DNA from 4 places in the Streptomyces sp. NPDC005761 genome. Region 3 is predicted to be linked to each of the others. Evidence: riboswitches for the same ligand, from Rfam matches in the RefSeq annotation. Region 3 holds a riboswitch; each other region holds the start of a gene.
What was found. Region 3 has a riboswitch for cyclic di-AMP ahead of ABZ434_RS13810 (LysM peptidoglycan-binding domain-containing M23 family metallopeptidase). Riboswitches for the same ligand answer to the same signal wherever they lie in the genome.
Positions count from the first base shown of each region.

Region 1 (7,095 bases), on a different contig from region 3:
CCGGGCACCCCGAGCGGCCGCCCGTCGTGCTCCTGCACGGCTTCATCGACAACCGTTCCGTCTTCGTCCTGCTGCGCCGCTCACTGGCCCGGCACGGCTGGCGCCACCTGGAGTCACTCAATTACTCCCCGCTGACCTGCGACATCCGTACGGCCGCGGAACTGCTCGACCGGCACATTGAGGAGATCTGCGCCCGCACCGGCCACCGCGAGGTCGACATCGTCGGGCACAGCCTCGGCGGCCTGATAGCGCGCTACTACGTCCAGCGACTGGGCGGTGACCGGCGGGTCCGTACCCTCGTCACCCTCGGCACACCGCACGGCGGCACCGCCGTCGCCCCGCTGGCCGGTGCCCATCCCATCGTGCGCCAGATGCGCAGCGGCTCGGCCCCGATCGAGGAGCTGCGGCTCCCCGCGCCCGGTTGCCGCACCCGATTCGTCAGCTTCTGGAGCGAGCTGGACCAGGTGATCGTTCCGGTCGAGGCGGCCTGCATCGACCACCCGGACCTGGACGTGGTCAACGTGCGCGTCAGCGGGGTCGGTCATCTCGCCCTGCCCGTGCACCCCGCCGTGGCCGCCGGCGTCCGCCAGGCGCTCGATGCGCACACTCCGGCCCAGGGGCCCGCCGGCACCGCCTCCGTGGCCTGAATCTGCCGGAATCCGGCGGTCCCCACCCCGTACGTCAACGCCTCACCCGACCCACAAATAGAACGCATCTCGAACATAGAGCCAAGGCTGTGTGAGCAGCCCGCCGAAAGGCGGCCGATTGCCCGTTTCCTGAGCGCACACCGGCCGTCGAAGATTGTCGGCGTCGCATACCGCCGGGTACAGTCGCGGCCACTGCTTTGCCCGGAGTCCCCCACCGGATCCCGGGCACACTGGTCCTGCTGCCGAGGCGAGAGAGAAGTTGGTGAACGACCAGCACCCCCACGCCGGGTACGCCGGATACGACGGCCAGTCCACGGCCGGCTTCGACAGCGACCCGCTGTTCGGCTCCCTCCCCGGCAGTTACGACGGCTCGTACGACACCACGACGGGCTACGACACGACGTACGGCGGCAATCAGGCCGGTCACAGCGGCACGTACGACGCCTCCCAGTGGGACACGGGCGCGCACCCCACGGCCGAGTACGGCCGGTCCGCCGATTACACGGGCTACACCGCTCAGCCCCAGCAGCACCCGTACGACACCGGCGCGCAGTACGACACCGGCGCGACCTGGATCCCGGCGGACGGCGGCTACGGCCACACCGTCCCGGCCCAGCACGGCGCCCCGGACACCTCCGGACAGTGGGACACCACCGCCTGGCACCAGAACGGACAGTGGGCCGACCCCGCCACCACGGGTTACGACACCGGCGCCTACGACGCCACCGCCTGGAACACCGGCGCCACGCCCGAGCACGAACAGCAAACAGCGCACACCACGCCGGTTGCGAACGGAGCCGAACAAACGGCCCAGTATGCGTACGCGACCGACGAGGCGTACGAACAGCAGGCCTCCCACGAGACGCCGTACGAGCAGCAGGCCTCCTTCGACCCGTACGATCCGTACGAGCCCTACCGGACCGCCGAGTTCAGCCTCCCGGAGACGGACCTCGACGCAGAGGCCGCCGACGGCACCGGGTCCGAGCCGGACGACCACGCCCGGGACCACGGTTCCGCCGCAGCCACGGACTCCGCTCCGGCCGCCGGCCACCGCCCCGCGGGCCGCCCCGTCACCCGCAGTGGTGGCGGAAGCCGCAGCCGCAGGCGCTCCCCCGCGAAACGCTCCGCGCTCCTCACCGTCGCCGTTCCCTCCGCCTGTGTGATGAGCGTGGCGGGTATCGCCGCAGCCTCCGTGGGCGGAATGGGCGGCGGCGAGGAGAAGAAGGACGAGACCACGGCGATGGCCGCCGCCGACCCCGGCACGGTCAAGCCCGTCGCGGCCAACAACGCGCTGGACACCCAGCTGGCCAACCTCAGTGCCGACGCGGAGAACTTCGCCGATCGCGCCAGCCGCACCCAGGAGCGCATCGACCTGAAGGCGCGGCAGGCCGCCGAGAAGAAGAAGCGCGCGGACGAGGCCGCCCGCAAGGAGGCCCTGCGCCCCAAGTTCGTCATGCCGGTCAAGAACCACATGCTCAGCGCGTACTTCGGCCAGGCGGGCGTCAACTGGATGTCCGTGCACACCGGCATCGACTTCCCCGTCGACTACGGCACTCCGGTGATGGCGGCGACCGACGGCACCGTGCGCACACAGTTCAACACCGCGTACGGGAACATGGCCATCGTCACCGCGCCCGACGGCACCGAGACCTGGTACTGCCACCTCAGCAGCACCCGCATCCGCTCCGGCTCGGTCAAGGCCGGTGACGTCATCGCGCACTCCGGCGACTCGGGCAACTCGACCGGCCCGCACCTGCACTTCGAGGTGCGGCCCGGCGGCGGCGCGGCCATCGACCCGCTGCCCTGGCTCCGCAGCCACAACGTCAACCCGAACTGACCGGCACGGGCGGGCCGGCCGGGTGGGATCACCCCGGCCGGCGCGCCTGTCCGGGCGCTAGATCTTCTCGACCGGGGCGTACCGCAGCAGTAGCTTCTTGGGCCGCTCGTCCCCGAAGTCGACCGTGGCCTTCGCCTGGTCCCCGATGCCCTCGACCGCCGTCACCGTGCCCAGACCGAACTGGTCGTGGGTGACCCGGTCGCCGGCCACCAGCGTGATCGTCGGTTTGTCCGAGGTCCGCCGGGTCGCGAAGCCCGAGGGTCCGGAGCGTGACCGGGACGCGGAGAGCGACGAGGTGATGCCCGACGTAGGTCCGGCCGGGGCCACCATCGGGCCCTTGCGCTTCCACTCCAGGTGCTGGTCCGGGATCTCCTCCAGGAACCGCGACGGCGGGTTGTACGAGGGCTGGCCCCAGGCACTGCGCATGGCCGCCCGGGTGAGGTAGAGCCGCTCACGGGCGCGCGTGATGCCGACGTAGGCCAGCCTGCGCTCCTCCTCCAGCTCCTTGACCTGGCCGAGCGCCCGCATGTGCGGGAAGACGCCGTCCTCCATGCCGGTCAGGAAGACCACCGGGAATTCGAGGCCCTTGGCGGTGTGCAGCGTCATCAGCGTGACGACGCCGGAGCCGTCCTCGTCCTCGTCGGGGATCTGGTCGGCGTCGGCGACGAGTGCGACCTTCTCCAGGAATTCGGCGAGGGTGCCCGCACCCTCCTCCTCCGCCCGCTCCTGCTCGAACTCGAGGGCGACGGAGGCGAGTTCCTGAAGGTTCTCGATCCGGGTCTCGTCCTGCGGGTCGGTGGACGCCTGGAGCTCGGCGAGATAACCGGTCCGCTCCATGACGGCCTCCACCACGACCGCCGGTCCGGCGCCGGACTCCACGATCGTGCGGAGCTCCTCCATCAGCGTGTTGAACCGCTTGACGGCGTTGGCCGAGCGGGCTGCCATGCCGTACGCCTCGTCGACCCGGCGCAGTGCCTGCGGGAAGGAGATCTTCTCGCGCATCGACAGGGCGTCGATCATCGCCTCGGCGCGGTCGCCGATGCCGCGCTTGGGCACGTTCAGGATGCGCCGGAGCGGGACGGTGTCCTCGGGGTTGGAGAGGACCCGGAGGTAGGCCAGGACGTCCCTGACCTCCTTGCGCTCGTAGAAGCGCACGCCGCCGACCACCTTGTAGGGCAGGCCGACGCGGATGAAGATCTCCTCGAAGACACGTGACTGGGCGTTCGTGCGGTAGAAGACGGCGACGTCGCCCGCCTTCGCGTCCCCGGAGTCCGTGAGCCGGTCGATCTCGTCCGCGACGAACTGTGCCTCGTCGTGCTCGGTGTCCGCGACGTATCCGGTGATCCTGGTGCCGGCGCCCGCGTTGGTCCAGAGGTTCTTCGGGCGGCGGCTCTCGTTGCGCTCGATGACCGCGTTGGCCGCGGACAGGATCGTCTGGGTGGAGCGGTAGTTCTGCTCCAGCATGATCGTGGTCGCGTCGGGATAGTCCTCCTCGAACTGGAGGATGTTGCGGATGGTCGCGCCGCGGAAGGCGTAGATCGACTGGTCCGCGTCACCCACGACGCACAGCTCGGCGGGGGCGTCCTCGGGGCCGGCCGGGCCGACCAGCTCCCGTACGAGCGTGTACTGGGCGTGGTTGGTGTCCTGGTACTCGTCGACGAGGACGTGCCGGAAGCGGCGGCGGTAGTGCTCCGCGACGTCGGGGAACGCCTGGAGCAGGTGCACCGTCGTCATGATGATGTCGTCGAAGTCCAGGGCGTTGGCCTCGCGCAGACGGGACTGGTACAGCGCGTAGGCCTGGGCGAGCGTCTTCTCGAAACCGTCCGTGGCCTGTCCGGCGAAGGTCTCCTCGTCGATCAGCTCGTTCTTCAGGTTCGAGACCTTCGCCGTGAACGACTTCGGCGGGAAGCGCTTCGGGTCGAGGTCGAGATCCCGGCACACCAGGGCCATCAGCCTCTTCGAGTCGGCCGCGTCGTAGATCGAGAACGAGGAGGTGAAGCCGAGCCGCTTCGACTCGCGGCGCAGGATCCGTACGCACGCGCTGTGGAAGGTCATGACCCACATGGCGTTGGCCCGCGGACCGACGAGCTGCTCGACGCGCTCCTTCATCTCGCCGGCGGCCTTGTTGGTGAAGGTGATCGCCAGGATCTGGCCCGGGTGCACCCCGCGCTCGGCCAGCAGATGGGCGATGCGGTGGGTCAGCACGCGGGTCTTGCCGGAACCGGCGCCGGCCACGATGAGCAGCGGGGACCCGGCGTGCACGACGGCTGCGCGCTGCTCGGTGTTCAGCCCGTCCAGCAGCGCGGCCGCGTCGATGACCGGGCGGTGGGCCCCGTCGCGGTAGTACGCGTCGCGGGGCGGCGGGGGTCCGTCGAAAACGCCCGCGAAAAGGCCCTCCGGCACCGCTTCGGGTGCGGAGTCCTCGGGGGGCGGCGGGGGCCCTTCCTCCGTGTGCTGGAGGCCGGCCAGGAAACTGTCGTCAAAGAGGCTGCTCATCGCTGTCCGAGTCTAGGCCGCCGCACTGACACTCCGGGGCCGAGTGACGAAGCACGCAGGCACGGACGGGCACACAGAGCGAGCACGCGACCTCGGCGGGTGGAGGGATCCCTGCCCCACCTGCCCCGCCGCGCCCGGATCCGCCGAGGTCACGAAAATGTATCGGGCATATCGAACATCAACCTTCACAGCGACACCATGAGTTGGCTAGCGTGCTCGTTCGGGCGGCCCGTACCCCCAGAGGCGATCCACGCCGAACGGGCGTCCACGCCGAATCCGGGCTGCCCGTGCAGGAGTCCGGAACCGGGGACCCACACGCATCACCGGGGTGAATCGGTCCGCATCCTCCACCAGGACCGTAGGGCAGCCTTCCGTTCCGCCCGAACCCGACAGCTAACCCGGTAGGCGGTCCACGGAAGGAGATGCCGGCCTTGGCGTCGCATCGCAAACCGCGCACCCGTGTGCGCAATTCCGGCCCGGCGGTCGGGCTCACGACGGCCGCGCTGGCGTCGGTGACCCTGCTGTCCACGCAGAGCGCACTGGCGGCCCCGGCCCCCAAGCCCAGCATCGAGGACGTGCAGAAGAAGGTCGACGACCTCTACCGGCAGGCCGGTACCGCGACCCAGCAGTACAACCAGGCGAAGGAGGCGACGGCCAAGCAGCGCTCCAGGGTGGACACGCTGCTGGACGACGTCGCCCGGCGCACCGAGAAGCTGAACGAGGCCCGCAGGACCCTCGGCACGTACGCCGCCGCCCAGTACCGCGGCGGCACCCTCGCCCCGACGGCCACCTTCTTCCTGGCCGACGACCCGCAGTCGTTCTTCGACCAGAACCACCTCATGGACCGGATGACCGAGCGCCAGCAGCGCGCCGTCTCGGACTTCCGTACGCAGCAGGCGAAGGCGTCGGAACAGCGGGCCGAGGCCGTGGTGAGCCTGGAGACGCTCACCGAGTCGCAGGCGACGCTGCGCACGAGCAAGCAGAGCGTCCAGACGAAGCTGTCCGAGGCCCGTGGTCTGCTGTCGAAGCTGACCGCCGAGGAGAAGGCGCGGCTGGCCGAGCTGGAGCGGAAGAAGGAGGCGGAGGCCAAGCGCAAGGCGGCGGAACTGGCGAAGAAGCAGGCCGCCGCGAAGGCCGAGGCCGAGCGCAAGGCCGAGGAGGCCGCCGAGGAGGCCGGCAGCGGTACGGGGGCGGACACCGGTACCGGTTCAGGGTCGGGTGCGGACGCCGAGGCCTCGACCAAGGCCGAGAAGGTCATGGCGTTCGCCAGGGCGCAGCTCGGCAAGCCGTACGTCTGGGGAGCGACCGGCCCGGCCTCGTACGACTGCTCGGGGCTCACCCAGGCGGCCTGGAAGGCGGCCGGCGTCGACATACCGCGGACCACCTGGGACCAGGTGAACGTCGGCACCCGGATCGCCACGGCCGATCTGCAACCCGGTGACCTGGTGTTCTTCTACGACGACATCAGCCACGTCGGCATCTACAAGGGCGACGGCATGATGATCCACGCGCCGAAGCCGGGGGCGGACGTGCGCGAGGAGTCGATCTACTACATGCCGATCTACGGGAGCGTGCGGCCGGCCTGACCCGCCTCCTCACCTCCGAGGGGCCGGGCACGGGACGGCCATTCCCTCGTTGCCGCCGGGTGCGCCTTCGTCGCGTGTCGCCTTCCTGGCGCGCGGAAGGGGCTCCGGCCGGCAGGTGACCGGCCGGTGCGCGGAAACCGTCCTGGCGCCGGGCCTTGCCCCTGACCCATGGGGCAGGGCTTAGCGTCCGGCCATGAACACGACGCATCGTCTCGTACGCCTGGTCCGCCGCCCCGACGGACTGCCGGCCCCCGGGGACTTCACCCTGGCAGCGGCTCCCGTTCCCCGCCCCGAGGGCGGCCAGGTGCTCGTCCGCAACACCCACTTCCTCGTCTTCCCGGGCCTGCGCACCCTCATCGGGGGTGAGACGGGCGATGTCCCGCTGCCGCCCCTGCACCCCGGCGAGCCCCTGTTCGGCCCCGCGATCGGTGAGGTGGTCGACGGGCCGCTGGAGAAGGGCCGGCTGGTGCTGCACCTTCAGGGCTGGCGGGAGTACGCGGCGCCTGCCGTCGCCGAGTGCCGGCTGCTG
Region 1 is NZ_JBEXXX010000069.1:1,255-8,349, reverse strand. Features, by position in the region: gene ABZ434_RS34630 (alpha/beta fold hydrolase) at 1-647, shown strand, start outside; gene ABZ434_RS34625 (M23 family metallopeptidase) at 910-2,484, shown strand; gene pcrA (DNA helicase PcrA) at 2,542-4,980, opposite strand; cyclic di-AMP (ydaO/yuaA leader) riboswitch at 5,239-5,404, shown strand; gene ABZ434_RS34615 (NlpC/P60 family protein) at 5,403-6,566, shown strand; gene ABZ434_RS34610 (NADP-dependent oxidoreductase) at 6,760-7,095, shown strand, end outside.
Region 1: it holds a riboswitch for cyclic di-AMP, as region 3 does, so the genes downstream of both, ABZ434_RS34615 (NlpC/P60 family protein) here and ABZ434_RS13810 (LysM peptidoglycan-binding domain-containing M23 family metallopeptidase) in region 3, are expected to answer to the same signal.

Region 2 (7,095 bases), on a different contig from region 3:
GGATCCGCAGCTTCCAGCCGCGCCGCAGCCGCGTCACACCCGGCCAGCAGGACGCCCTGGAGCGGCTCTGGCCGAAGTGGGGCCTGGACATCGACGGGCTGCGCGTCCTCGATCTGCCCGAACTGTTCGACGGGCTCCCGGTGGTCCTGGAGATCGGCTTCGGCATGGGCGAAGCCACCGCGCAGATGGCCGCCGACGACCCGGGCACCGGGATTCTCGCCGTCGACGTGCACACCCCGGGCCAGGGCAATCTGCTCGGTCTCGCCGACCGGAACGGCATGTCCAACATCCGGGTCGCCAACGGTGACGCGATCATCCTGCTGCGCGAGATGCTGGTGCCGGACGCGCTGGACGGGCTACGGGTGTACTTCCCCGACCCGTGGCCCAAGTCGCGGCACCACAAGCGCCGGCTGATCCAGCCGGAGTTCCTCGACCTGGCTGCACAGCGCCTGAAGCCCGGAGCGGTCCTGCACTGCGCGACCGACTGGGAGCCGTATGCCGAGCAGATGCTGGAGGTGCTGACCGCGCACCCCCGGTTCGAGAACACGGCGGCGGACGGCGGCTACGCGCCACGGCCCGCGTTCCGGCCCCTGACCCGGTTCGAGGGACAGGGTCTGGACAAGGGCCACGTGGTTCACGACCTGCTCTTCGCCCGCCACTGACCGGTTGCGGACCAGCCACTTCCGGACCGTCGGCCAGCCATTGCCGGACCCCTGACGGGGCGCCGTCTGACCGCCGGTCAGCCGCTGACCGGCCGCTGACCAGGGGCCGGGCGGCCATCCGCCGAACCCGGGGGCCTTCACGCGCCATGGCCGTTGTCGGTCCCGCTCGTTAGGGTCGTGGGGTGTCCGACGGGTCTGTTCAGCATCAGCGGCAGTCGCAGCCGGCCGTCCCGGTGCTCGAGGAGCAGCTGGACGGTGAGGTCCTGTCCGCTGTGCCGGACCGGGGCCAATGGCGTTACCGCCCACGCCGCGTCGGCATGCTGTGGCGCAGCAGGCCGCTCCGCGTCATCGCCGTCTTCACCGTGCTGGCGCTCTGCGGGCTGGTGATCCTCGCGCTCGTCCGCGACCAGACCGGGACGCAGGGGCTGTTCGTCGGACTGGGCCTGGCCGTGTTGCCCGTCCCGGTGCTGATGACGGCTTTCCGCTGGCTGGACCGGGTCGAACCGGGCCCGTGGCGCAACATGCTGTTCGCCTTCGCGTGGGGTGCCTGCGCGGCCGCCCTGGTCGCGATCATCGCGAACTCCTTCGCGACGCGGTGGATCGCCACCGCCACCGCCGATCCGGGCAGTGCGGACACCCTGGGCGCCACGGTCATAGCGCCCGTCGTGGAGGAGAGCGCCAAGGCAGCGGCCGTACTGCTCCTCTTCCTGTTCCGGAGACGCGACTTCGGGGGCATCGTCGACGGCGTGGTCGTCGCCGGCTTCACCGCGACGGGTTTCGCCTTCACCGAGAACATCCTCTATCTGGGCAACGCCTTCGGCGAGGACCAGCAGATGGGCTCGGGCTTCGCCTCGGTGACGGCGGCGACGTTCTTCGTACGTGCGGTGATGTCGCCGTTCGCCCATCCGCTCTTCACCGTACTGACCGGCATCGCCTTCGGGATCGCCGCGAGCAGTGCGCCCCATCAGCGTCTGAGGCGCCTGGCGCTGCCGCTCGTGGGCCTGCTCCTGGCGATGGGCATGCACGCCCTGTGGAACGGATCGTCCTCGTTCGGCCCGTACGGCTTCTACGCCGTGTACGGCGCCTTCATGGTCCCGGCCTTCGGGCTGGTGACCTGGCTGGCGATCTGGGCCCGCCGACGCGAGCTGCGCACGCTCGGCGTCGAACTGCCGGCGTACGCGACGGCCGGCTGGCTGTCCCCCGCCGAACCTCTCGCCCTCTCCTCGATGCGGGCCCGCGGCATGGCCAGGGACATCGCTCGCCGACGCGCGGCAGCTGACGGCCCGTACGCAAGGCCCCACGGCCACGCGCACTCGGGCCACGCTCCCACGCACGCCCATGGCGCCTCGCACCCCCACCACCGCATGCCCGCCGCGGCACGGAAAGAGGTGAAGGCCCGGGGCAGGGCGGCGGCCCGCACGGTGGCCGAGTACGAGTCGTTCGCGACCTCACTGGCATTTCTGCGCCGGCAGGCCCGCCGCGGCACGGCGGGCCCGGACTTCACCGAACGCGAGCGGGAGCTGCTGCACCACCTGTGGCAGCGCAGGGAGACGGCCGGCCCCGCCCTCGCGTACGCGGCGCAGGCCACGGGGCGTCTGCGCCCCCGGCCCGTGCCCGCGGTGCGCCGGCCGTACCCGCACCCCTCGTACCCGTACGACGGGCATCCCTACAGCGCGCCTGCGTACACGGCCGCGCCGTACACGAACCCGCCGCGCCCCCCGTACACGGACACGCACGGGTACGGACCGCAGGGCTGAGAGCTGTCCCGCTCAGGCGGAAGCCTCCGTGAGGTCCGCGAGCTCCTGGTCCGTCAGCCGCAGACCGGCGACGGCCACCAGCGCGGGGAGCTGCTCGACCGTCCGGGCCGAGGCGATCGGTGCGGCCACGGTCGGCCGGGCGGCCAGCCAGGCCAGCGCCACGGTCGCGATCTCCGCGTCGCGCTCCTCGGCCACCTTGTCGAGCGCGGCGAGCACCTTCTGTCCGCGCTCGGACTCCAGGTGTGCCCCCGCGCTCCCGGCCCGGGCGCTCTCCACGGCCGTGCCCGGACGGTACTTGCCGGTGAGGAAGCCGGAGGCGAGGGCGAAGTACGGGACGGCCGCGAGCCCGGCATCGGCGGCGGTGTCCTGGAGCTCGCCCTCGTACGTGTCCCGGGAGACGAGGTTGTAGTGCGGCTGCAGGGCCACGTATCGGGCGAGCCCCTCGCGCTCGGAGAATTCCAGCGAGGCGCGCAGGCGCTGGGGGCTGATGTTGGACGCGGCGATCTCCCGGACCTTGCCGTCCTTCACCAGTTGGTCGAGGGCGGTGATGATCTCCTCGACCGGGACGGACTCGTCGTCGAAGTGCGTGTAGTAGAGGTCGATGTGGTCGGTGCCCAGCCGGCGCAGCGACTCCTCCGCGGCGGCCTTGATGGTGGTGGCCGAGAGCCCCTTGTACGCGGGGTGGGCGCCGACCTTGGTGGCCACGACGATGTCGGACCGGTTGCCGCGTGCGGCGAGCCACTTGCCGATGAGGGTCTCGGACTCGCCGCCCTCGTTGCCGGGGATCCAGGCCGAGTAGGAGTCGGCGGTGTCGACGAAGTTACCGCCGGCCGCCGCGTACGCGTCGAGGACGGCGAAGGACTGCGCCTCGTCGGCGGTCCAGCCGAAGACGTTGCCTCCGAGGGCGAGAGGGAAGACCTGAAGGCTGGAGGAACCGAGCGTGCGAAGAGAAGTCATGGGTGCAACAACGGCTTCCACCAGGCCCCTATTCCGTGGCCTCTGCATCTGAACTACTGCCACGGGCGGACGCGGACGGACCGGCAGCCCTGACGTCGGGGGGTGAGCGTCAGGGCTGCCGGGGTCACGTGGGCCGGAGGAGGCCGTCGTGCGGGGAACGGGCTCAGACCGTCAGGCCCCGGGCGCGCAGCCAGGCCATCGGGTCGATGCCGGCGCCGTCCGCGGTGTGGACCTCCAGGTGGAGGTGCGGGCCGGTCACGTTGCCGGTCGCGCCCACGCGTCCGATGGTGTCGCCCGTCGTGACCTTCTGGCCGATGCTGACGTCGATCGAGGACTGGTGGCAGAACCACACCTCGGTGCCGTCCTCCAGCTCCAGGACCGTGCGGTAGCCGTAGGAACCGGAGTAGCCGGCCGACTTGATCGTGCCGGTGTGAACGGCCTTGATCGGGGTACCGGTCGGCGCCGCGAAGTCGAGGCCCGTGTGGTAGCCGGAGGACCACATGGAGCCGGCCTCGCCGAACGTCGAGGTGATCGTGTACGAGGAGGTGGGGATGGCGTAACTGGCTGCGAGCTTGGCGAGCCGCAGCGCCTCCGCCTTCTTCGCCGCCTCCTCCGCCGCCTTCTTCTTCTCGGCGGCGATCTTGGCCTCGGCGGCGTCCTGCTGCTTCTTCGCCTCGGCGGCGGCCTTCTCCGCGGCCGCCTTCTCCGCGGCCGCCTTGACCTCGGCGTCGGCGGCGTCCTGCTGCTGCTCGGCCTGCTGGAGGATGCGGGCCCGGAGTGCCTCACCGGCGTCGGTGGTGCCCTGCTCGGCCTCGGCGGTGGTGATGCCGGCAGTCGTCAGCGGGGCGGAAGCGGTCTCGGCCGCCGTCTTGTCCGCCGCGGATTCGGACCCGCCCGAGAACAGTGCGCCGACGCCCGGGAGGGACTTGGCGTCGGGAAGATTGTCCGCGATGGAATCGGGAAGAGAGATGGAGACCGGCGGCTTGCTCTGGGCGGTGGCCATGCCACCCGCACCGACGGCCGCGATGACGCCGACCCCGAGGACGGTGGAGCTGCGGGCCAGACCATTGCGCTGCTTGGCGACGCGGTGCTTGCCGCGCACAGGGCGGATGGACTCCTCGGTGGGGTTCCATTCCTCCCAGGTCCTCTCGGGCCCGGCCTCGTCGGCGCGGAAGTCGTTTCCGAAGTCGCTGCCCCGATCGGTCGCGTAGTCGGCCCCGTACTCCGTACCGAAAACGGTGGCGGGCCGGGTAGCGAAGTCATCGCCGTACTCGGGCCCGAACCGGGAGGGAGCCTCGGGGGCAGGCTTGTTGGACGCCACGTGGGCGCACTCCTTTCCTTCCTTCTCGCCTACCGGGTTAGCTGACGGGTTCGGAGCAGGAAGGTCTCCTACGGGCCCCTCCGTCTTATGGCAAGACAAAGATGCCCGATTCACCCCATGTAGGTGGTTCCCCGGTTCCCTTGCGGAATTCGGCGCTCGCGCACGGTGCCGCCACTGACGGCGGCTGGGACAACCGCGCTGCGTTATCGAACGTTAATAGACACCGGGGTCCGATTCCAAGCTGTTCCCACTGATCGTTCACGTCCTTGGCCTGGACTTTACGGGACACAACCGGGTGGAATCGGGCGAGTTGATCGCCCCTCAACCGCCTGCCGATTTCTGACGTTACGTCAAATGTTATGCGGAGTGGTGCCCTTCGGTTACGGACGGTGGCATCCCGGCCGGCCGCTCCAACACACCCGTCACCGCGGGGCTCCGGTGCCGCACCACACTCGTCGTCCCGAAGCTCCGGCTCACTCGCCGCCGTCGCCCAGACCGACGATCTTCACGGTCCTGCGCCGGTCGGGCTGGCCCTCGGCCGGCCGCACGACCGCGAGCAGGGCCATGTCGTCCGTGGACTCGCCCCCCGTGTGCAGCCGCACGTCGTCGGTCAGCGCGGAGAGCAGTTCCTCGGGACCCGGGAAGATCCGTCCGCGCAGCCGCTCGGCGGGGTCGTAGAAGACCCCTTCGGCATTACGGGCCTCGGAGAGGCCGTCCGTATAGAGGAGGAGCGTCGCCCCGGGGGGCAGATCCCACTCGTCGGCCCGGTCCGGCCACACCCCGAGGTCCATCCCCAGCGGCAGCGCGGGAACCGACGGGCCCAGCACGTCCAGAGCCCCGTCCGTATGCAGCAGCAGCGGCTCGGGGTGGCCCCGGTTCACGATCCGCACCCGGTCCGAGTCCGGCGGGACCTCGGCGAGCACCGCGGTGATGAACCCCTCGAACGCGTCGAGCCCACCGCGCCGGTCCGACTCCCGCGCCAGCGCACGCTCCAGCCGCCGCGCCACACCTTCGAGCGTCTCCTCCTGCTCGGCCGCCTCCCGGAAGGCGCCGATGACCACCGCCACCGCCTCCACGGCGTCCAGCCCCTTGCCGCGCACGTCCCCGACCACCAGCCGCACCCCATGAGGGCTGTCCGTCACCGAGAACAGGTCACCGCCGACGAACTCGTCCGCCTGCGCCGCCTCGTACCGAGCCGCCACGTGCAGCCCGCCGATCCGGTCGGACGGCGTCGGCAGCACCGCCCGCATGGCCGTCTCCGCGATGACGCGGGCCGAGGCCAGCTGCTCGTTGCTGCGTCGCACGACCCCGTTGATCACGACGGCGAGGACGGAGACGGTGAGGACGGTGAGCAGTTCGATGGAGGGCACGACCTGCAGCAGGTTCCCGCTGAGGACGCGCAGCCCGACGACCGCCAGCAGCGCGGCGACACCGGTACGGATCGTGCTGGCCCGCGAGAAGAACGGCGCAGCGATCAGCGGAGCTGCCGCGAACAACGGGATGGCGGTGAACTTGGGCGGGGTCAGTGCGTCGAACAGCACGCCCCCGGCGATCATCAGCGTCGGCAGCGCCCTGACGAACCGGCGGGTCCGCACAACCCCGGCACGCCTCGTCCGCCGCTTCTCCCGCTTCCCCACCTGCTGGTCTCCTGCCCGGTGCATCCACGGCCGCGGACGGTACCGCGCACCACCCCCAGGCTTCCCGCAGCAGGGTCGCGGGGCGACTCCTCGTCGGCCAATGGGGGTACGTACGCGGCATGCGGCTTCCTACCGAGCGACCCGGCGGGCCGACGGCGCACAAACGAATCAGGCCCGGCACGCTGTATGCATGCCGGGCCTGATTCTTCAGTAGCGGGGACAGGATTTGAACCTGCGACCTCTGGGTTATGAGCCCAGCGAGCTACCGAGCTGCTCCACCCCGCGTCGGTAAACACAACTCTACGGCATGTTCGAGGCACTCATGACCACCCGGCGCGCACGCCCCCGCAGACGGCGCTCGGCCCGGCCCGCCGACCGCGCCCCCGCCGAGGACGCCCCTGTAGCCACTCGACGTGCAGTTCTCTCCCAACCACCGTCGATGGAGGGCGACACCATGCCGTCGAGACCGAACAGGCCGCCGCTGCGGCCCCCTTGTGCATCAGGAACACCTCACTCCCCACGACCGATCTTCGCCAAGTCGTCAAAGTGTCGAAAACGAGAAGGTGTTGCAAGGAACACGTGTTCTGCCGCAAGGTAACTGCTGCATCCCCCGGACCGGTGGGCTGCCCGTGCGAGCAGGCCCCGGAGCGCGCAGTCGCCGCGCCCCGCAAGCCACTCCCGGTCTCTCATCGCAGCCTGTCTGGAGGGCCCTCGACGATGACCGCACCGATCACTCCCGCCCCTGCCCCGGCCACCTCACC
Region 2 is NZ_JBEXXX010000002.1:352,727-359,821, reverse strand. Features, by position in the region: gene trmB (tRNA (guanosine(46)-N7)-methyltransferase TrmB) at 1-662, shown strand, start outside; gene ABZ434_RS03835 (PrsW family glutamic-type intramembrane protease) at 845-2,419, shown strand; gene ABZ434_RS03830 (aldo/keto reductase) at 2,432-3,376, opposite strand; gene ABZ434_RS03825 (M23 family metallopeptidase) at 3,540-4,697, opposite strand; cyclic di-AMP (ydaO/yuaA leader) riboswitch at 4,709-4,862, opposite strand; gene ABZ434_RS03820 (PP2C family protein-serine/threonine phosphatase) at 5,171-6,334, opposite strand; tRNA gene ABZ434_RS03815 (tRNA-Met) at 6,546-6,619, opposite strand; gene ABZ434_RS03810 (hypothetical protein) at 7,052-7,095, shown strand, end outside.
Region 2: it holds a riboswitch for cyclic di-AMP, as region 3 does, so the genes downstream of both, ABZ434_RS03825 (M23 family metallopeptidase) here and ABZ434_RS13810 (LysM peptidoglycan-binding domain-containing M23 family metallopeptidase) in region 3, are expected to answer to the same signal.

Region 3 (7,095 bases):
GGAGCGGTGGACGGCGATCGACCCGCTGTTCCCGTACAGCCGCCATCCGCACCGCTCGGCGGGTGTGCCCTGCCGGACCGGTGAGTCGGTGATCTCCGTGGACGGCGAGGGCACGGTGCGCCGCTGCCACTTCGTCCGCACCGGGCTCGGCAATCTCTACGACGGCAGTTACCGCGCGGCACTGACGCCCCGGGCCTGCCCGCTCGCCGTCTGCGACTGCCACATCGGCTATGTGCATCTGGAGACGCTGCCGCTGTACGACGTCTTCGCGGGCGGGGTGCTGGAGCGCATACCCGCGTCGCCGCCGTCCTCGGCCGCCCCGGGTTCCCCGGGCGACTGAGGACAGCGGACCCCTCAGAGCGGCAGCAGATCGGGCCGCTTGGCCGCCACGTGGTCCCCCGAGGACTCGCCGCGCAGCCGCCGGCCGATCCACGGGACGAGGTACTCGCGCGCCCATTGGATGTCGTCGCGCCGTACTTCGAGCGTTCGCCGCTGTGCCTGCGGCGGCCACTCCTGGTCCGGGTCGGCGGGCACGTCGATGCCGAGGACCTGGGCGGCGCGCAGCGCGACCCTGGTGTGTCCTTCGGCCGAGAGGTGCAGCCGGTCGTTGTCCCAGGCCCGCCGGTCCTGGACCGAGCGCAGGGACCACAGGTCGAGGACCGGGCAGTCGTAGCGGTCGGCGATGGACCGCACATGAGCGGTGTAGGTGGCGATCTTGCCGCGCAGGTGGCGCAGCACGGGAACGTTGCGGGTGTCGAACCCGGTGGTGACCATGACGGTGCCGACCGACCCGGTCAGATCGGCGACCGCTCGCTCGAAGCGCTCGGCCACGTCGTCGGGGTCGGTGCCCGGCCGGATGATGTCGTTGCCGCCGGCACAGAAGCTCACCAGATCCGGGGCGAGCAGCTTGGCGCGCGGCACCTGCTCCTCGACGATCTGGTCGAGGAGGCGACCTCGTACGGCGAGATTGGCGTACCGGAAGTTCCCGTGTGCGGATACCGCGCCGCCCGTCGGTGCGCCGGAGTCCGGGAGCTGGTCCGCGAGAAGTACCGCGAACCGGTCCGCCCAGCCGAGAAAGGTGCCGCCCGGGCCGGGGTCACCGACTCCCTCGGTGAAGCTGTCGCCGATCGCCGCGTACGACCCGATGACGCCGTGTCGGTTGATGACGCCCTGTTGGATGTTGTTCGAATCGTCTGCCACAAGGGCCTATCCTGCACCGCCGAATGTGACCTACGCGACCGTAATATGGGGTTGACGGGTGGTGAGATAGACCACCCGGTCAGTTTTTGGTAAAGGGGGAATAAGTGCGGTCGCCGCTCAGCACCGCAGCCCGGCGCGGGCAACGGCAGAGGGACGGTGCGCCGCCGCGCACCGTCCCTCTATGCATTGCTCAGGCCCGGGTCACCGGACCGGTGTTGCCCGGATCAGACGTTGACGCCGTGCGACGCCAGGTAGGCGATCGGGTCGATGTCCGAGCCGTACGCCGGACCCGTGCGGATCTCGAAGTGGAGGTGCGGGCCGGTGGCGTTGCCGGTGGCGCCGGACAGGCCGACCTGCTGGCCCGCGGTCACGGTCTGGCCGGCCGAGACGGAGAGCGAGGACATGTGGCCGTACTGGGAGTAGTGGCCGTCGGCGTGCTTGATGACGACCTCGTTGCCGTACGCGCCGCCCCAGCCGGCGGTGACGACGGTGCCGGAGGTGATCGCCTTCACGCTCGTGCCGGTGGACACGGGGAAGTCGATGCCGGTGTGGCTGCCGCTGGACCAGTTGGCACCGGAGGCGCGGTAGGCGGTGGTGTGGTTGCCCGGGACCGGGTGGACGTAACCGGAGTCGTTGCTCTGGGCGGCCGGCGCCGAGGTCTCCTCGGACGACGAGGCGTCGGAGGAGGAGTCGGAGGCCGGGGAGGCCTTCGTCTCGGTCTTGACCGGGGCCGACGGAGCCTTCGACGGGGTGGTGGAGCCCGTGGAGGTGGTCGAGGTGTGGCCCCAGGCCTTGCCGCCGAGGGTCAGCTTCATGCCCGGGAAGATCAGGCTCGGGTTGTCGCCGACGACCTTGCGGTTGTCCTGGTACAGCTTCTCCCAGCCACCCTTGAGCTTGTGCTCGGCAGCGATCTTCGACAGGTAGTCGCCGGAGACCACGGAGTAGGTCGTGGTGCCGGCCTGCTTCTTCGCGACCGGCTTGGCCGGGGCGGCGTGCACCGCGGCCGACTTCGAGGTGGCCGGAGCGGCCTGCTCCGCGGCGTGGGCACCGGTGGCGCCGAGCAGCGGAAGCGCGATGACGGCTCCGCCGGCGCTCGCGGCGACGACGCCACGGGCAATGGTGCTGGACTTGGGACGACGGTGCTTACCCGATATGGGCATGAAGGTTTTCCTCTCCGGCGCCTACGAGGTGAGCTGTCGGGTTCGGACTGGAGATGTCCGGTCGCGACTGGCGCGACTTCACCCCGAGCCGGCCGGTTTCCCGGTCGGCGGCTTACCTGGTTCCCCCGCTCCTGCCACGCGGTGAGTGGGTGCGAATTCCGGGCGGCGGCAGGATTAGGCGGTCCGTCCGGATTGCAGCGAACGTAAGCGAGCCGGGACGGCGGAAACAAGCCACAGGTTCCGTACGGGATTCCGCTCCGGAAAATCCGCGAGGAATTCCGGTCACACTCCGTGGATTACGGATCTTGGCTTTCCGCGCGGCGCACGGAATACCCAGCCGCCCCGCCGCCACACACCGTCACGGATATGATCCCGCTCACGAGAGGGGGATCATCTCCCGCACAAGCAGGGCATGTTCGAATAAAAGAGCTCAATACGGACATGTCATGCTCATCGCGCCGTCCGTCGTCGGGGCGCCGGGGCGGATCCAGCCCCTCCCGCCCGGGCGGCCACGGATCGACGCGCGGCCTCGAAGTGGCGGCCCGCCCAAGATGATTGCCTGAGGAATCAATGTCGTATCGTCACGAGAGTGGACCCGCGGGCGACACGCGCCGGCGGCAGAGCCTCCAGGAGTGACCGTGACGCAGCAGGTGCCGCAGACCCCGTCGACGGAGCCCGTGCTGGCGGGGGTCCGCAACTTCCGCGACGTGGGCGGCCTGCCCACCTCGGACGGCCGCCGGGTGCGCTACGGACGCCTTTACCGCAGTGGTCACCTGGCTCACGCCACGGCCGAGGACGCCGTGTTCCTCAGCGGTCTCGGCCTGCACACCGTCTTCGACTTCCGCAATGTGGCCGACCACAAGCTGGACGGCCTGGACGTGGAGCTGCCGGGCGTACGCAATGTGAGCATCCCGCTCAGCGACCCGGCGGACGGCGCGGAGTTCTGGCGGATGGTGCGCGACGGCGACATGGACGAGCTGCGGTCGATCCTGGCCGGCGGCAAGGGGACCCACCGCATGATCGCTTCGTACCGCCGGATGATCCTGGAGCGGACGGCCGAGCACAGCCGGGTGCTGCACGCCCTGGCCGAGAACAGCGTGCCCGCACTGATGCACTGCGCCGCGGGCAAGGACCGCGCGGGGCTCTCGATCGCGGTTTCCCTGCTCGCTGTCGGCGTCGAGCGCGAAGCCATCGAGGCCGACTACCTCAAGTCCAATGACGCTCACCGCCGCTACAAGATCCGCCGCAGCGACACCTCCGCCGCCGGCATGTCTCCCGAGGTGATGGAGCTGCTCAATCCGCTCTTCGGCGCCCACCCCGACTACATCGCCGCCGCCTTCACCACCATCGACGAGACATGGGGCAGCACCGACCGCTACCTCGCCGACGGCCTCAAGATCACCCCTGCCACGCGGGAGCGGCTGCGCGAGCGCCTGCTCGACGAGGTCTGACCGGACGGGCGGGGCCCACGGCTACTGGTTGTGCATCCCCACGGCGAAGAGCAGGTAGAGGAAGCCCGCGACGACGTGCCCGGCCACCAGGTAGGCGAAGAGCCTGATGACGAGCCCGCGGGGCATCTTCTTCTCCTGCGGGTCGTACTTCTTGGGCCGCGCGGGGCTGAGCGGGTCGTAATTCTCGGAATCGGACATGACAGGTCCTCTCTGGCGACCGGCGGGCCGGTGGCGGGGACGGCGCCTCAGCGACGGTGGATCCCGCTGCCGAGACACAGCTCGGCGGCGGGGCTCTGCAGCAGGGTGTGAACGAAGAGCAACTCGGCACCGTCGTGGTCCAGGGCTGCGATCCGGTGCGGAGTGAGTGAGTCGAAGTGCGCGCTGTCACCGGGAGCCAGGTCGTGGACCGTCTCCCCGAGGGTCACCCTGAGGTTCCCGGCCAGGACGTACAGCCACTCCTCCCCGGGGTGGACGCGCACCAGGTCGCCCTGGGCGCCGTGCGGGACCCGGACGCGCAGGGCCTGCATCGCCCGGCCGGGGCCACCGGCCTGCTGGTACATCCAGCCGTCGGCCTCGGCGCCCTCGAACCTGCGGCCGCGGACGATCGCGTCACGTTCGGGGGGAATCTCACCGAGCAGCTCGGAGACCGTCGTACCGTAGATCCTGGCGAGTCCGAGCAGCATCGGCAGGGAGGGCTGGCGCCGGCCCGTTTCGAGCCGTGACAGGTGGGCGGGCGAGAGTCCGGCCCGCTGGGCGGCGGTCTCCAGGGTGAGACCACGGCTGCGGCGCAGATCGCGCAGGCGTGGAGCGACCCCGGGCAGCTCGTCGGCCGCCCCTCCTTCTGGAGGATTCATACCTTCATTGGGCCAGGATCTTTCCTCGGAGGCAAATTTCTTGCCTCCGAGGCAAAAGTGTCCGCGCAGCCGACCGCGCCGGTGCTCAGCGGTTGGCGACGGCCTGCTTCACCAGCGTCCGCCCGAAGTCCCACATCAGTCCGCCTCCGCTGTGCGCGTCGTCCATCACGGCCGTGAAGGCGGCTACGAAGCGGTCCACGTCCGCCTCGTCGATCACGAGGGGCGGAATCAGCTTGATCACTTCGAGGTGGTCGCCGGAGACCTGGGTCAGGATCCGGTGCTTCTGGAGCAGCGGCACGACCACCATCTGCGCGAAGAGTCCCTTGCGGGCCGCCTGCAGCATGGTCCAGCGGCTGCGCAGCTTCAGCGAGGCCGGCCGGCCGAACTCGATGCCGATCATCAGCCCGCGCCCCCGCACCTCGTGCAGCAGCTCGTACTGCCCGACCAGCGCCGCCAGCCGTTCCCTGAGCAGGTCGCCGGTGCGGCGCGCGTTGGCCACCGTCTCCTCGTCCTCCATCACCGCGAGGACCGCGAGCCCGGCCGCCATCGCCTGGGCGTTGGAGCCGAAGCTCGCGGAGTGGACCAGGACCCGGTCCATCGAGGAGTAGACGCGCTTGAAGATCCAGTCCTTGCCGAGGGTCGCCCCCACGGGCACATAGCCGCCGGAGAGCGCCTTGGCGACACAGACCAGATCGGGTTCCACCCCTTCCTCGTGCTGGTACGCGTAGAAGTCCCCGGTCCTGCCCAGGCCGGTCTGCACCTCGTCCGCGATGAGCAGGGCCTTGTGCCTGCGCAGCAGTTCCTGGGCCTCCCGCAGGAAGCCGGGCGGCGAGGCGTGCACACCTTTGCCCTGGATCGGTTCGACCACGAGCCCCGCCACATCGCCGCGCTTCAGCTCACGCCGCAGGGCATCGATGTCACCGAGTTCGATGGCGGTGTCCGGCAGCAACGGCGCGAAGCCGTCCCTGAAGCCCGCCTCGCCGTTGACCGAGAGCGAGCCGGTGGTCAGCCCGTGGAAGGCGTGCGTGCAGTAGAGGATCCTGGGCTTCCCGGTGGCGTAGCGGGCGAACTTGAGGGCGGTCTCCACCGCCTCCGTGCCGCTGTTGCCGAAGAAGACCCGGTCCAGGTGCGGGCTGTGCGTGAGCAGCTTCTCGGCCAGCAGGCCCGGCAGCGGCTGACAGTCGAAGCGGGTCAGGTCGGCGAGCGAGGCGTCCAGGACGTCGTGGAGCGCGTTGCGTACGACGGGGTGGTGCCGACCGAGTCCCATCACCCCGAAACCGGCGAGCATGTCCAGGTAGTCGTTGCCCTCCGCGTCCCAGAAGTGCGCGCCCTCGGCCCGTTCGTAGACCTTGTCGAAGCCGATGGTGTGCAGCATGCGCGGCAGCTGGTGGTTGAGGTACTTGGTGTGCAGCTCGTAGCGTTCGGCGCCGCGCTCCGCGAGGAGCCGTGCCAGATCGAAGCCCTTGGGCCCGTCGTCGTTCATGCCCCGCTCTCCTTGTGCCCGTCTCCCGGGGCGCCCGGCCCCTTGCCCGTGGCCGCGTCCCGGGTGGCCAGCGCGGCGCTGATCCGGCCCGCGATCTCGACCGGTGTGAGTCCGATGTCGGCCAGGACCTCGGCCCGCTTCCCGTGGGGGAGGAACTGATCGGGAATGCCGAACGTCCGCAGCGGTACGTCGACACCGGCGTCCCGCAACGCCTGCCCCACGGCCCAGCCGACGCCTGCGGCACGGCTGTTGTCCTCGACGACGGCGACGAGCCGGTGCTCCGCGGCGAGCGGCGCGAGGTGCTCGTCGACCGGCTTGACCCAGCGGGGGTCGACCACGGTGCAGCGGATGTGTCGGCCCGTGAGCAGATCGGCGGCCTGGAGGCAGACGGGGGCCATGACGCCGACCGCGACCAGGAGCACATCCGCGTCCTCCGCGCGGTGCAGGACGTCCATGCCGCCGATGGTGCCGATCGCGGGGACCTCCTCCCCCACCGACTCCTTCGGGAACCGGATCACGGTCGGTGCGTCGTCGACGTCGACCGCTTCGCGCAGTTCGGCGCGCAGCCGCTCCGCGTCGCGCGGCGCGGCGATCCGCAGACCCGGCACGACCTGGAGGACGGACATGTCCCACATGCCGTTGTGGGAGGCCCCGTCCGGCCCGGTGACCCCGGCCCGGTCCAGTACGAACGTCACACCGCACCTGTGCAGGGCGACGTCCATCAGCAGCTGGTCGAAGGCCCGGTTGAGGAAGGTCGCGTACACGGCCACGACGGGGTGCAGTCCCCCGGTCGCCAGTCCGGCCGCCGACACCGTCGCGTGCTGCTCGGCGATCCCCACGTCCCAGACCCGGTCGGGGAACGCCTCGGCGAACTTCGTCAGCCCGACGGGGTGGAGCATCGCCGCGGTGATCGCGACGACGTCCGGCCGCTCCGCGCCGATCGCCGC
Region 3 is NZ_JBEXXX010000011.1:134,824-141,918, reverse strand. Features, by position in the region: gene ABZ434_RS13820 (STM4011 family radical SAM protein) at 1-340, shown strand, start outside; gene ABZ434_RS13815 (SGNH/GDSL hydrolase family protein) at 355-1,200, opposite strand; gene ABZ434_RS13810 (LysM peptidoglycan-binding domain-containing M23 family metallopeptidase) at 1,425-2,360, opposite strand; cyclic di-AMP (ydaO/yuaA leader) riboswitch at 2,366-2,518, opposite strand; gene ABZ434_RS13805 (tyrosine-protein phosphatase) at 2,999-3,811, shown strand; gene ABZ434_RS13800 (DUF6126 family protein) at 3,833-4,009, opposite strand; gene ABZ434_RS13795 (XRE family transcriptional regulator) at 4,057-4,665, opposite strand; gene ABZ434_RS13790 (aspartate aminotransferase family protein) at 4,751-6,148, opposite strand; gene dxs (1-deoxy-D-xylulose-5-phosphate synthase) at 6,145-7,095, opposite strand, start outside.

Region 4 (7,095 bases), on a different contig from region 3:
GTAGGCGGGCTTCCTGGCCAGCTCGCCCACGAGGTCCTGGTCCGCTCCGGTGGAGGTGAGGGTGCCGATGAAGAGCCAGTCCCCGTCGATCTCCTTGAGGTTCTCGTCGCTGATGGGCGTCGAGTGGCCCTCGCCCTTCTCGTTCTGGATACCGGGGCGCGTGAAGCCCAGGTCCTTCAGGACGTCGCTGATGAACACGCCCTGCTGCATGACGGCGGAGCCCTTGGCGGAGTAGCGGGCGACGGACACGCTCTTGCCTGCTTCGGTGCCCAGGTCCTTCTTCAGTGCGGCGACCCGGGTGTCGTAGTCGGCGAGGAACGCCTCGGCATCGTTACCGCGGCCGAGTGCCTTGCCGGTGAGGGTGAGCGCCTTCTTCCAGTCCTTGGTGCCGTCGATCGTCACGATCGTGGGTGCGATCCTGCGCAGCTGCTGGAGGACCTGTTCGTCGGCGAGCTGACCGGCGAGGATCACATCCGGCTTCGCCTGGACGACCCTCTCGATGTCGGGGCCGGTGACCGCGCCCACCACGGGGATGCCCTTCGCCTGGTCGGCGAGGTAGCCGGGGGCGCCCTTCTGGCCGCGGCCGGCGGTCAGGCCCACCGGCTTCACGCCCAGGGCGAGAGCCGCGTCCAGGTCCATCTCGCTGAGCGCCACCACGCGTTCGGGCGTCGAAGGGACCTTCACCGACGTGCCGGTCGCGTCCGTCAGCTGAGTGGTCTTCGAGGACGTGGAGGTGTCCGACTTGTCGGACCCGTCCGAGGCCTCGGAGGCTCCGCAGGCGGTCAGCGCCAGCGCACAGATACCGATCAGCGAGGCCGCCACCGAGGGGCGGACGAGGCCGCGGGCAGAGAAGGTCGAATGCGGGGCCATGGCCTGGAATCTCCGTTGTGTTCGAGTGATGGGGTCGGTCCGGGCGGGCGTTTCGGCTGCCCGGAAAGGAGCCCGGGCAGGGCGATTGACGCCGATTCAGGGCAGGGGGAGCCCTGGGGGCCGCCGCCGACCGCTCGCTCTAGTTAGGTTAGGCTAACCATATGTTGATCGTGCAAGAGGGGCAGCCCGCAACCGGGTCCCGCCCCACCGGAGTCCCGCCACGCGAAGGTCGTGCGGCCATGGGGGCGGTCACCGCTCTCGTGGTCCTTCTGCCGGCCCTCGTCCTGCTGTCCCTGCTCATCGGCACCGGATCCAGCTCGGCAGGCGGCGCCTGGGACTACCTCGTCGGTGACCCGGCCGCCCGCGCGGACGCCCAACTCCGCCTGGCCTTGGTGGACGTACGCCTGCCGCGCACGCTCGGCGCGGTCCTTGTCGGCGTGTGCCTCGGGACGGCCGGGTGCCTTCTGCAGGCCGCCACCCGCAACCCCCTCGCCGAGACGGGGCTGCTCGGCGTCAACTCGGGAGCCGCCTTCGCCGTGGTGCTGGGGCTCACCTTCTTCGGCGCGGACTCTCCCGCATCGTTGCTGGTATGGGCCCTGGGCGGAGGCATGGTCGCGAGCGCGGCCGTCCTGCTGTTCGCCGCGTCCGGGCGCGGAGGCGGATCCCCGCTGCGACTGGTCCTGGCAGGATCGGCGCTCGGCGCCACGTTCCACGGCCTCACCTCGTACGTGCTGCTGGGCACTCGGTCGACCTTCGACACCTACCGCTACTGGACGATCGGCTCGCTCGCCGGCATCGAGATCTCCGACCTGCTTCCCCTCCTGCCCCTGATCGCGGTGGGCCTGCTCACCGCACTCGGCTGTGCCCGGCCGCTCGCGGCACTCGGGCTCGGTGACGACGGCGCCCGCTCCCTGGGGCACCATCCCGGCCGGATCCGGCTCGTCGTCGCAGGAGCCGTCTCGCTGCTTGCCGGATGCGCCGTCGCCGTGGCCGGGCCCATCGCCTTCCTCGGGCTGTTCGCGCCCTATGCCGCCCGGGCGCTGGCCGGAGCGCGGATGGCCGCCCAACTCGTCCTGTCCGCCCTGGTCGCGGCCGATGTCATGATCATCGCGGACGTCCTCGCGCGGATCGTCATCCGTCCCTGGGAGACCCCGGTCAGTGTGCTGCTCGCCTTCGTCGGCGGCCCCCTGCTCGTGTGGATCGCCCGTTCCTCCCGGCTCTCCACGGCAGGGGCCGCGGCATGACGGACGTGCCCCCGCCCGACGGTGTCGTACTCCGCGCGAGGGAGTTGACGGACGTGACCCCGCCCGACAGCGTCGTACTGCGCACCGGAAGGCTGACAGACGTGACCCCGCCCGACGGTGTCGCGTCTCGCACCGGCGAACTGAAGGACGTGACCCCGCCGGACAGCGTCGTACTGCGCACCGGGACGCTGTCCTGGTTGCTCCCGAGGCGCAGCGCGCTCGCCGCCGCGCTGCTCCTTCCGCTGCTGGTCCTCCTCATCGCCCTGGCGGTGATGGCGAGTTCGACGGGAATGAGCCTGTCCGAGACCCTCTCGGGACTGCTCGGAACCGGCGATGCCGGCACCGTCATGATCGTGCGCGAGTTCCGGCTGCCCCGCATCTTCACCGGCCTGCTGGTCGGCGCCGCCCTCGGAATCGCGGGCTGTCTCACGCAGACCCTGGCCGGCAACCGGCTGGCCACCCCGGACCTGGTCGGGGTCAACGAGGGCGCCACCGCTGCCGTGGTCGCCGCCGCCGCGGGGTCCGCCACCGGCATGGTCGGCAACTGGTGGCTCGGGCCGGTCGGTGCCGTGGCCGCCGCGGTCCTGGTCGTCGTGTGCGCCGGAGGGGCGGGGACTGCCGGATACCGGTTGCTGGTGGCCGGGATCGGCATCTCCACCTTCATCGGTGCGGTGAGCGATCTGATCATGTCGCGCGAGAACGACAACGCGGCCGGCGGCGTGTTCCTCTGGGCCGTCGGCAGCCTCAACGGACGCGACTGGGACGCCTGCCTGCCGCTGGCCGTCGCCCTGCTGTTCCTCGTCCCGCTCTCGCTGGCCGCGGGACACCGCCTCCAACTGCTGCGCTTCGGCGACGAGGTGGCGAGCTCCCTCGGAGTCGACCTGCGGCGGGTACGTACCGTGGCGCTGGTCCTGGCCGTGCTGCTGGCGGGCACGGCCGTCGGGGTCGGCGGCCCCATCGCCTTCGTGGCGCTCGCCGCACCGATCCTCGCCCAGCGGCTGGCGGGCCCCACCCGCGTCCCGGTCACGGGCTCGGCGCTGACCGGAGCCGCGCTGATCGCCGCGGCCGATGCGATCGGACGCGTCGCCGCGCCGGTCGAACTGCCCGTCGGGGTCGTCACCAGCGTCCTCGGCGGCCCCTTCCTCCTGTGGGTACTGCTGCGGCCCGACCCGGCCGCCGGAAAGGCGTGAGCCGCACATGACCGAGAATCCGACCGGTACGAAGGCCGGTCTCGAAATCCGTGGCCTGCACGCCGGATACCCCGGCCGGCCCGTCGTCGAGAACGTCAACCTCACCGTCCCCGCCGGACAGGTCGTCGCAATCGTCGGCCCCAACGGCTGCGGGAAGTCGACCCTGCTGCGGACCGTCGCCCGGCTCCACCGCCCGGAGTCCGGCACGGTCCTGGTCGGCGGTACGGACATCTGGGAGACCGGCCGCCGCCGCGCCGCCCACCATGTCGCGCTGCTGCCGCAGTCGCCGCGCGCCCCCGAGGCGGTCACCGTGGCCGGCCTGGTGCGCTACGGCCGCAGCCCGCACCAGGGGCTGCTGCGTCAGTGGTCGCGCGAGGACGAGCAGGTGGTGCGCGACGCACTCGACGCCACCGGTACCACCGCACTGGCGGGGGAGCGCATCGACCGGCTGTCCGGCGGCCAGCGCCAGCGCTGCTGGCTCGCGATGGTCCTCGCCCAGCAGACCCCCGTCGTGCTGCTCGACGAACCGACCAGCGCCCTCGACCTCGGGCATGCCATCGAGGTCCTGGAACTCGTCCGCGAGGTCGCGGCCACCGGCCGCACCGTCGTCATGGTTCAGCACGACCTCGCGGCCGCCGCTCGGTACGCCGATCTGCTCGTCGCCATGAAGGGCGGCCGCGTGGTCACCACGGGCGCTCCCCGGGAGACGGTCGACGAAGCCCTGGTGAAGGAGCTGTACGCGCTCGACGCGGACATCCTCGCCGCGCCGGGCGACGGCTCACCGGTCGTCGTGCCGCGCACGCGTGCCGATGCGGCGGCACGGCCGACGCTCGCTCCGTAATGTCCTAACTTGGGCGATTATTCGGGCATGTAACGAATGCTGGTCCGTGCGGTATTCATTCGTGCCGCACCTCCTGGGAATCCGGCAAATCACCCGTTTCGGGCGCAGTGGTCAGCGTCACGTTTGCCGTGCCTGACGCGGAACCGGAGGCGTCGGTTCCCTGTCGCCCCAAGAAAGTTGACCCGCGCGCATGTGACCGGCGTCGCACATTTCCTTTCTTTGATCTTGCGAATCAATTGTGATCAGGAATTCCGGGCTTGTTCCGCCCGGCCTTTCTCGCTTACGGTCACCGTCAATCCGGATGGAACGCCGAATCCTGCCGCCGTCCGGTAACCCGACCACTTCACGTACGGCAGGAGCGGGGGACCCAGGTTTGCCGCCGTTCCGGAATACCGGAGCGGCTAGGGGTTAAGTCGCCATGTGCGGCCGGACATCTCCAGTCCGAACCCGACAGCTCACCTCGCAGGCGGCGGAGAGGAAAAGCGCCATGCCCATCAAGGGTCAGCACCGTCGTTCCAAGTCCACCCCCCTGACCCGCGGCCTCATCGCCGTGAGCGCGGGCGGAGCGGTTCTCGCGCTCCCCCTGATCGCTGCCGGATCGGCTTCCGCAGCGCCGGTCCAGTCGGTCGTCGCCGAAAAGGCCGCAGCCTCGACTTCCGTGGCCGGCAAGGCAATTGCCGTCAAGAAGGACGCGACCACCACCTATTCCGTGGTGTCCGGGGATTCGCTTTCCAAGATCGCCCGCGGGCATTCCCTCGACGGCGGCTGGGAGCAGCTGTACAAGGACAACCGGAGCGTTGTCGGCGGTAACCCCGACCTGATTCACCCGGGCCTGAAGCTGACCATCGGCGCCAAGTCCACGGCCGCCGCCCCCAAGGCTGCGACCAAGAGCGAATTCAAGGCGGAGAACGCGTCCGGCAGCGCCTCGCAGCCGTCGGCCGACCGTGCCGAGAGCACCGACCGCGCCGACCGTTCCGTGCGGACGGCGACGCCCGTCGCCGAGGAGACCGCCGAGACCACCCCCGCGCAGACCGCGACGGCGTACACCGACGACCTCGACGGCTGGATCAAGGAGTCCCTCGCAGTCATGGCCGAGCACGGCATCCCCGGCAGCTACGACAGCATCCACCGCAACATCATGCGCGAGTCCTCGGGCAACCCGCAGATCGTCAACAACTGGGACTCGAACGCGGTCGCCGGCACCCCGTCCAAGGGCCTGCTCCAGGTGATCCAGCCCACGTTCGACGCGTACCACGTGCCCGGCACCTCGCTGGACATCCTGGACCCCGTCGCCAACATCACCGCCGCGTGCAACTACGCCGCGGCGACGTACGGCTCGATCGACAACGTCTTCGGGGCCTACTGACCTACCGCGGTTCCGCCCCGGGCGGAGTCGTGAACAGGGGTGGAGGGGAGCTGAGCTGCTCCCTTCCACCCCTTTTGCCATGCCGTACAACCCTTGCGCCGCGGTGCCGGTCAAACAGGGCGCCAGGAGGCCAACGGGCTCCTCCTGGCGTCCCCCGGACTCGCCCGGTCGTCCTTGAACCGAGGAGCCGCTCGTGCGCACCTACCGTCCGGCCGCCGTTGTCGCGGCCTCATTCCTTCTGATCGCAGGGGCGGCCATCGCCGCGCCTGCCGCCTACGCGGGCACCCCCGGTGGAACGCGCGCGGCCGACCGCAACACCGATTTCAACGGCGACGGTTACGAGGACGTGCTCATCGGCGCGCCCGGCGGGACCATCGGCGGCAGCAAGGGCGCGGGCTACGTGAGCGTGCAGTACGGCGGCCCGGGCGGCATCGGTACCACCCGGGGCACGGTCCTCAGCCAGAACACCACCGGGGTGCCGGGTGCCGCCGAGGCAGGCGACGGCTTCGGCCGGGCCCTGACCACCGGCGACCTGGACGGGGACGGGTACGACGACGCGGTCGTGGGCCTCCCGGGCGAGGACATCGAGCCGGTGGCCGACGCGGGCGGCGCCGTCGTCCTGTGGGGCTCCGCCGAGGGGCTCTCCGGCGCCGGCAGCGACTGGCTGCAGGCCCAGGAGCCCGTCGCCGGCGCCGCGTTCGGCACCGCTCTCGCCGCCGCGCACTTCAGCCCCGACATCCCGGGCGACCAACTGGCCGTGACCGGCCGCACCGACCTCACCCTGTTCCAGTACGACGACGGGACCCGGCAGGATCCCGCCTCGCGCAGCAGCCTCGTACCCGGCACCCCGGGGCGCGAGATCGTGCCCCGCGCGATGACGACCGGCGACTACGACGGCAGCGGCCTCGCCGACCTGGTCATCTCCGGTGTCACCGCCGGCGAGGAGCCGGGCCACGGCTGGTCCGCGCTCTTCTTCGGCGAGGTCCAGGGACTGCGCTACGACCACGACCTGCGCGGCGGTCCGGCCGTCGCCTCGGGCGACATCGACGACGACGGCTACGACGACCTCGTCACCGGGGAGCCGCACAGCCCCGACGACGGCGGCGAGTCGATGACCGGCGGTGTGGTCGGCGTCTACTACGGCAGCGCGGGCGACGGACCGGTCGGCGCCGAGGGCCCGGGCACCCCGCCCGTGTGGTGGACGCAGGACACCCCCGGCGTCCCGGGCGGCTCGGAGACCGGCGACGGCTGGGGCGCCGACCTCTCCGTGGCGGACACCGATGGCGACGGGTACGCGGACGTGGCCGTCGGCGCTCCCGGCGAGGACATCGGCACGGTCGCCGACGCGGGGGCGGTATGGGTGCTGCGTGGCGCTGCCGAAGGGCTCACCGCCACCGGCGCCGCTTCGTGGGACCAGAATTCGGTCGACGTTCCGGGCGCAGCCGAGAAGGGTGACCGCTGGGGCGGCCAGGCGCGGCTGACCGACCCCGACAGGGACGGGCGCTCCGGTCTGCTGACCGCCGCGCCCGGCGAGAACGCCGGCGACGGCATCGTCTGGGCGTTCCCGGCCGGCACCGACGGGGT
Region 4 is NZ_JBEXXX010000049.1:11,747-18,841, reverse strand. Features, by position in the region: gene ABZ434_RS31140 (iron-siderophore ABC transporter substrate-binding protein) at 1-870, opposite strand, end outside; gene ABZ434_RS31135 (iron ABC transporter permease) at 1,110-2,114, shown strand; gene ABZ434_RS31130 (iron ABC transporter permease) at 2,255-3,304, shown strand; gene ABZ434_RS31125 (ABC transporter ATP-binding protein) at 3,312-4,145, shown strand; cyclic di-AMP (ydaO/yuaA leader) riboswitch at 4,443-4,627, shown strand; gene ABZ434_RS31120 (transglycosylase SLT domain-containing protein) at 4,633-5,511, shown strand; gene ABZ434_RS31115 (esterase) at 5,705-7,095, shown strand, end outside.
Region 4: it holds a riboswitch for cyclic di-AMP, as region 3 does, so the genes downstream of both, ABZ434_RS31120 (transglycosylase SLT domain-containing protein) here and ABZ434_RS13810 (LysM peptidoglycan-binding domain-containing M23 family metallopeptidase) in region 3, are expected to answer to the same signal.